Actinokineospora baliensis: one gene and its partner. The protein of the gene in region 1 interacts with the protein of each later gene in a pairwise test. Links are inferred from orthologs where the notes say so. Each region holds a gene or a part of one and is shown on either strand. Other genes may lie near its edges.

The links.
Region 2: the proteins of recA (region 1) and dprA interact in binary tests that used the Bacillus subtilis proteins (3 or more experiments, as listed by UniProt). The link is inferred for Actinokineospora baliensis from one-to-one orthologs.

What each region holds. Positions count from the first base shown.
Region 1 is NZ_JAFBCK010000001.1:7,455,343-7,458,548, reverse strand. Bases 123-3,019 are described here. They hold recA (recombinase RecA), read left to right. Parts: upstream 123-999; coding sequence 1,000-2,040; downstream 2,041-3,019. Other genes in these bases: JOD54_RS34905 (regulatory protein RecX), read left to right, coding at 2,730-3,019; JOD54_RS32800 (DUF3046 domain-containing protein), read left to right, coding at 636-830; JOD54_RS32805 (Hsp70 family protein), read left to right, coding at 123-467. In the rest of the region: more of JOD54_RS32805, read left to right, coding at 1-122; more of JOD54_RS34905, read left to right, coding at 3,020-3,200. UniProt on the Bacillus subtilis protein: Multifunctional protein involved in homologous recombination, DNA repair and competence.
Region 2 is NZ_JAFBCK010000001.1:3,239,404-3,242,675, forward strand. The notes cover bases 183-3,145. They hold dprA (DNA-processing protein DprA), read left to right. Parts: upstream 183-1,084; coding sequence 1,085-2,206; downstream 2,207-3,145. Other genes in these bases: JOD54_RS15505 (YifB family Mg chelatase-like AAA ATPase), read left to right, coding at 183-473; JOD54_RS35050 (hypothetical protein), read right to left, coding at 2,290-2,421; JOD54_RS15520 (tyrosine recombinase XerC), read left to right, coding at 2,764-3,145. Outside these bases: more of JOD54_RS15505, read left to right, coding at 1-182; more of JOD54_RS15520, read left to right, coding at 3,146-3,272. UniProt on the Bacillus subtilis protein: Protein that helps load RecA onto ssDNA during transformation. Binds cooperatively to circular ssDNA, is able to bridge different segments of DNA. Favors the loading of RecA onto SsbA- or SsbB-coated ssDNA and formation of RecA-DNA filaments.

The DNA of each region.
Region 1 (3,206 bases):
CCGCCGGGGTGTTCTTCCTGCTGCCGCGCGACGACCTGCCGAGCGCGGACTCGTGCCAGACCAAGGGCGCCAAGGACTCCCAGGGCTTCACCGCCTGCCTGCGCCAACTCGCCGGTGACGTCGCGGACGGGCAGTGCAAGACGGCGGAGTCACCCGCGGACGTCACCTGCACCCTGCCGCGGTCCTACACCGTCAACTACGCCCAACTCGGTTCGCGTGAAGAGGTCCAGGAGCTGTTCACCACCGAGCTCAACGCGATGACCGGCAGTGATCACGTCGTCGCGGACTGGCGCGGCAACGGACTCGGCGGCAGCTACCGCGCAGGGGTCAAGGACGGTGCCGGGGTCCTCGTCTTCACCGTCGCCGATCGTCCGCTCGTCGGATGGGTCTCGCGCACCGGGGCCCGCGACCTCACGCCGGACACCCTCGCCGACTTCTTCACCGCCGAGGTCCAGCCGGGTACCTAGTGGCCCGACCCAGTGCTAGCGCCGCCGGTTGCGCAGCGCCAGTATCCCGAAGACGATCGCCGCGACCAGCCCGCCGATGACGGCGATGTCGATCAGCGTGCTCTCCAGCGCGGACGGCGGTTCGATGGCCACACCCCCGATTGTGCCCTGCGCCTAGACTGCGTGGCGATGCGCATCACCGCTTTCCGTGCCCTGCTCGCCGACGAGTTCGGCGCCCCGCTGGCCGAGACCATCGCCCACGACCACGTTTTCGGCGCCCTCGGCGGCCGCACCGTCGAGCAGGCGCTTGACGCCGGGATCCCGGCGAAGGAGATCTGGCGGGTCGTCTGCGAGGTCTTCGAGGTACCACCCGAACGGCGCTGAGCGGCCGGGGCTCCGGCGTGTCGGTCCGCGGGGTCGAACAGGTGTTCGCTACTCTCCCATCCACAACGGCCCCGTTTGTCCACAGACCGGCGGTGCCCGCCGACAATCGTCGGTCCCTGCCCGTAGCGTGCTCGGCGTGAGCACGAAACAGACCCGAGGTGGATCGAAGATGCCAGCAGCACCCGACCGGGACAAGGCGCTTGAGCTCGCCCTGGCCCAGATCGACAAGAACTTCGGCAAGGGATCGGTGATGCGCCTCGGCGAGGAGGGCCGCGCCCCGATCGCCGTCATCCCGACCGGCGCCATCGCCCTCGACGTCGCCCTCGGCATCGGTGGCCTGCCGCGCGGCAGGGTCGTGGAGATCTACGGCCCGGAATCGTCCGGTAAGACCACCGTCGCACTGCACGCGGTGGCCAACGCCCAGCGCGCGGGCGGCATCGCGGCGTTCATCGACGCCGAGCACGCGCTCGACCCCGAGTACGCCAAGGCGCTCGGCGTCGACACCGACGCGCTGCTGGTGTCGCAGCCAGACACCGGTGAGCAGGCGCTGGAGATCGCGGACATGCTGATCCGCTCCGGTGCGCTCGACATCATCGTCATCGACTCGGTCGCCGCCCTGGTGCCGCGCGCCGAGATCGAGGGCGAGATGGGCGACAACCACGTCGGCCTGCAGGCCAGGCTGATGAGCCAGGCGCTGCGCAAGATGACCGGCGCGATGAACAACTCCGGCACCACCGCGATCTTCATCAACCAGCTGCGCGAGAAGATCGGCGTGATGTTCGGGTCCCCGGAGACCACGACCGGCGGCAAGGCGCTGAAGTTCTACGCCTCGGTCCGCCTCGACGTCCGGCGGATCGAGACCCTCAAGGACGGCGGCGAGCCGGTCGGCAACCGCACCAGGGTCAAGGTCGTCAAGAACAAGGTCGCCCCGCCGTTCAAGCAGGCCGAGTTCGACATCCTCTACGGCAAGGGCGTCAGCCGCGAGGGCTCGCTCATCGACATGGGCGTCGACCAGGCCATCCTGCGCAAGTCCGGCGCCTGGTACACCTACGAGGGCGACCAGCTGGGCCAGGGCAAGGAGAACGCCCGCAAGTTCCTGCTGGACAACCCGGACGTGGCCGACGAGATCGAGAAGCGGATCAAGGAGAAGCTCGGCATCGGTGCCAAGCTCGACGCCGACGAGACCGCCCCGGCCCCCGTCGAGTTCTGATGCCGGAGCACACCCCCCGGACCGAGGGGACCGGGTGGTGGCACGACCCCGACCCCGGGGCGGCGGCCGAGACCGCCCCGGGGACCTGGTGGTCGGACACGACCGAGCCACCCGAGCCCGTCGCGGACGGGCAGTGGTGGGCGGAGCAGCCTGCTGCGCGCCCGAAGGCCCGGAGGTCCACTGAGGACACCGGGTCCGAGCCCGTGCGGCGCAAGAGGAATCCCCCCGCCGAGGTGTCGCCGGAGGACCAGGACCCCAGCGGTTCCACCGGAAAAGTGGGGCGAGCGCGGCAGAAACCAGCCGCTCGCCCCGAGCGGGGGCGAGCTGGCGCTGGGGAGTCTGTTGAGGCGCCGCCGGAAACCCAGGACCCCACCGGTGCCGCCCTTCGGGAGTCTGGCGGGGAAGTGGGGCGGGTGCGTCAGAAGTTGGCCGAGTTGCCAGCCGCACCCCGCCCCGAGCGGGGCCGATCCGGCGCGTCTGGCGCCAGGGAGCTCGTTGAGGCGCCGCCAGAAACCCAGGGTCCCACCGGTGCCGCTCGTCGGGAGTCCGGCGGGGAAGTGGAGCGGGTGCGGCGGAAGCTGGCCGAGTTGTCGGCCGTGCCCCGTCCTGAGCCGGAGCCTGACACCGGGGACGGGGAGGCGGGGGCTGGTCGGCGGGGTCGCCGGGAGCGGGAGCTCACGCCGGATGAGGTGGCCGCCAAGGCTCGGGACATCTGCTACCGGCTGCTGGCCGCCCGCGACCGGACCAGGGTTGAGCTCGCGCAAGCGCTGCGGCGCAAGGAGATCCCCGATGACGTCGCCGAGGTGGTGCTCGGGAAGTTCGACCGGGCCGGGCTGATCAACGACGCCGCGTTCGCCGAGAGTTGGGTGCGGTCGCGGCACACCCACCGCGGGCTGGGGCGGCGGGCGCTGGCGACGGAGCTGCGCCGCAAGGGGGTCGACGACGAGATCGTGGCCGAGGCGGTCGCGGCGGTGGACACCGACGCCGAGCAGGAGCGCGCCGCGGAGCTGGTCGACAAGAAGCTGGGCGGCATGCGCGGCCTCGACGAGCAGACCAAGGTCCGCCGCCTCGTCGCGATGCTCGCCCGCCGCGGCTACGGCGAGGGGATGGCCTACCGGGTCGTCCGCGCCGCCCTCGACGCCGACACCGCGCACGACTAGAAGCAA
Region 2 (3,272 bases), 4.2 Mb from region 1 along the record:
CCAACCTCTGCCCCTGCGCCCCACCAAGAGACGCCGACTGCGTCTGCCCACCCCAGGTCCGCAGGCGCTACACCGCCCGCCTCTCCGGCCCCCTCCTGGACCGAGTAGACCTCCGAGTCCGCATGCGCCCCATCACCGCCATGTCCCGCACCCTCGACCCCGAACCGGAGTCCACCACCACAGTCCGAACCCGGGTGGCCGAGGCCAGAGCCAGAGCCACCCACCGCTGGTCCCCCCACGGCTGGCGCACCAACGCCGAAGTCCCCGGCCCAGCCCTCCGCCGCGAGTTCGCGCTGCCAAGGGAAACCACCGCCCTCCTGGACCGAGCCCTGTCCACCGGTGCAGTGACCGCCCGAGGCGCCGACCGCTGCCTCCGAGTCGCCTGGACCCTCGCCGACCTGGCCAGCCACCCCCAACCCACCCGAGACCACGTCACCGCCGCCCTCGACTTCCGCGACCGAAAACTCACCTGACCCGCCCTGCCCTCGGGAGCCCGCCCTGCTCCGCCCAGCCTTCGGCCGCGAGTGGCCTGGAGCTTGGCGGATCTGCAGGGCGCCTCGACCCCCGCGCGATCACGTCGCCGCTGCGCTTGAGCCGTGATCGAAAGCTCACCTGATCCGATCACCCACCCAGGAGTCCGCCATGCCCGCCCAAACCTTCCGCCGCGAGTGGCCTCGCCGCTCGCCGACCACTCCCAGCCCAGCCGAGACCACGTCACGGCCGCCCTCGACTTCCGCGACCGAAAGCTCACCTGACCCGCCCGCCCGCCGCCGTGAGTGGCGTCGATCTTGGCGGACCTAGTGGGAGCACCCCGATCCACCGCGCGATCACGTGGCCGCTGCGCTCGAGTTCCGTGATCGCATAGTCGCCCATTTCCTCTGTCCAAGCCGGATCAGCCTGTTTCTGGCTGCTCTGATCATTGTCATTTCGTGTGAAACCAAGGAGTTCGTGATGAGTCATGTCGTGGTTCCCGCGCGCCTTCTTCCCGGTGAGTGGCGGGTTGTGCCGACCAGATCCGGGGGAGTGCGGGCGAAGTTCGTCGTGGGTCGTAGGCGGGTTGTGCGTGGGGAGTGGGGGAGGGGCCGTGGATGAGGTTCGGTTGGCTCGGGCCTACTTGTCCCGGGTTGCGGAGCCGCCCGCGGGGGCGTTGGGGGTGTTGGTCGAGCACCTCGGGCCGGTGGAGGCGGCTGGGTTGGTTCGGCGCGGGGAGGTTCCTCGGGCGGTGTTGGACGAAACCTCTGCGCGGGCGGGGGTGGAGGTCGCAGCGGCGGATTTGGAGCGGGCGGCTGCGGCTGGGATTCGGCTGGTCACGCCGGAGGATGAGGAGTGGCCTGCTTGGCCGCTGCTGTGCCTGGCGAACGCGCGGGATCGGGGGCTTCGGTGGGCGGCGCCGCCGTTGGCGTTGTGGGTTCGGGGGCCGGCCCAGCTCGATGAAGTCCTGGGGCGGTCGGCGGCGATCGTTGGGGCTAGAGCGGCGACCTCGTACGGGGAGCACACGGCGGCGGAGTTCGCGTATGAGCTGGCTGGACGGGGTGTCACCGTGGTCTCGGGTGCGGCTTTCGGCATCGACGGCGCGGCGCACAGGGGGGCGTTGGGGGCTCAGGGGACAACGCTCGCGGTTCTGGCTTGTGGGGCGGACATCAGCTACCCGGCGGCGCACACGACGTTGCTCAACCACGTCGCGAAGCAGGGGGCCGTGATCAGCGAGTACCCGCCGGGGACGACTCCGGCGAAGTACCGGTTCCTGGTGCGCAACCGCCTGATCGCCGCGCTGGCCGTCGGCACGGTCGTGGTCGAGGCCGGTCGGCGCAGCGGGGCGCGCAACACCGCCGCTTCGGCCGCGGCGCTGGGCAAGCCCGTGCTGGCGGTCCCCGGGCCGGTCAGTTCGCCGATGTCGCAGGGGTGCCACGACCTGATCCGCTCCGGCACCGCGACCCTGGCCACCTCCGTCCCGGACATCCTGGAGGCGGTCGGCGCCATCGGCGACGTGGCCGACCCGCGAGCGCCCTCGCCCCCGCGCCCGACCGACGGCCTGGCCCCGCAGGCGGTCCAGCTGCACGACGCACTGTCCCGCTCGTCCCCGGCACCACCCGACCACCTGGCCCGCGCCTGCGGCGTCCCGCTGGAACGGGTCCGAGCCCTGCTCCCCGAGCTCGAACTCGTCGGCCTGGCCAGGCGCACCGAGGAGGGCTGGTTGGGCACCTGAGGAATGCGGAGTTGATGTTCGTGGGCGCGGGGGGTGTGGCGATGCTTGACCACGCCTGGCTCGTGCCGCAGCGTGGCGGGGTGTCACGTGCTGGTGGTCGAGCAGGCAGAGGTCGAGGGGGGCAGAACCCCCGGGCGGACCTGCTCGCCGTACGGGATCGGCTGCCGGAGCCGGTGCGCGCCGCCCTGGTCCAGTACGAGCGGCATCTCACGCACGAACGGGGGCACTCCCCCCACACGGTCCGCGCCTACCTGGGGGACGCGGTGTCCCTCTTGGGCTTCCTGGCCGGAATCGACTCGCCCGCAGGCCCTCGATCGGGTGAATTCAGTCCACCGTTGGGCGAAGCGGGACGGCCGGGGGATGCCGGGGACGGGGTGGTCAGCGGGGGTGGTCACCGACCAGGCACAGCGGGTGCCATTGCGCAACTTGCCAGGATGGCGGGAAACGGCGACTCCGTTCCGTACGACGATGGTGACTGTGGCGACCCGAATCCGAGCGCTGACCCCGCCGCCGGGGAATCCGGCGCCCTCCGACCGGCGTTGGACGACGACGTGGCAATGACCGAGGTACCCGTCCCGGCCGGGGCTCGCGAGCGGGCGGGCGCGACCGGGCTCGCCGGGGTGGATGTGGAGTTGCCCGGCCTGCGCGCGTGGTTGGCCGCCCAGCACGCCGCCGGGGTCGGGCGGACGACGCTCGCGCGGCGCGCGGCGGGGGCGCGCGGTTTCACCGCGTGGGCGCACCGGGAGGGGTACCTGTCGGCCGACGCCGGGGCGCGACTGGTGGCGCCCAAGCGCCAGCGCGTGCTGCCGTCGGTGTTGCGCCAGGACCAGGCCGACGGCGTGATGCTGGCCTCAGCGGCGGGCGCGCGCGAACAGGACCCGGTCGCGCTGCGTGATCACGCCGTGGTCGAGCTGCTGTACGCGACCGGGGTTCGCGTCTCCGAGCTGTGCGGACTCGACGTGACCGACCTCGACCTGCGCGAGCGGTTGGCCACCGTGCTCGGCAAGGGCGGCAGGCAACGGGTGGTGCCGTTCGGCGCACCCGCCGCCACCGCGGTCGCCCTGTG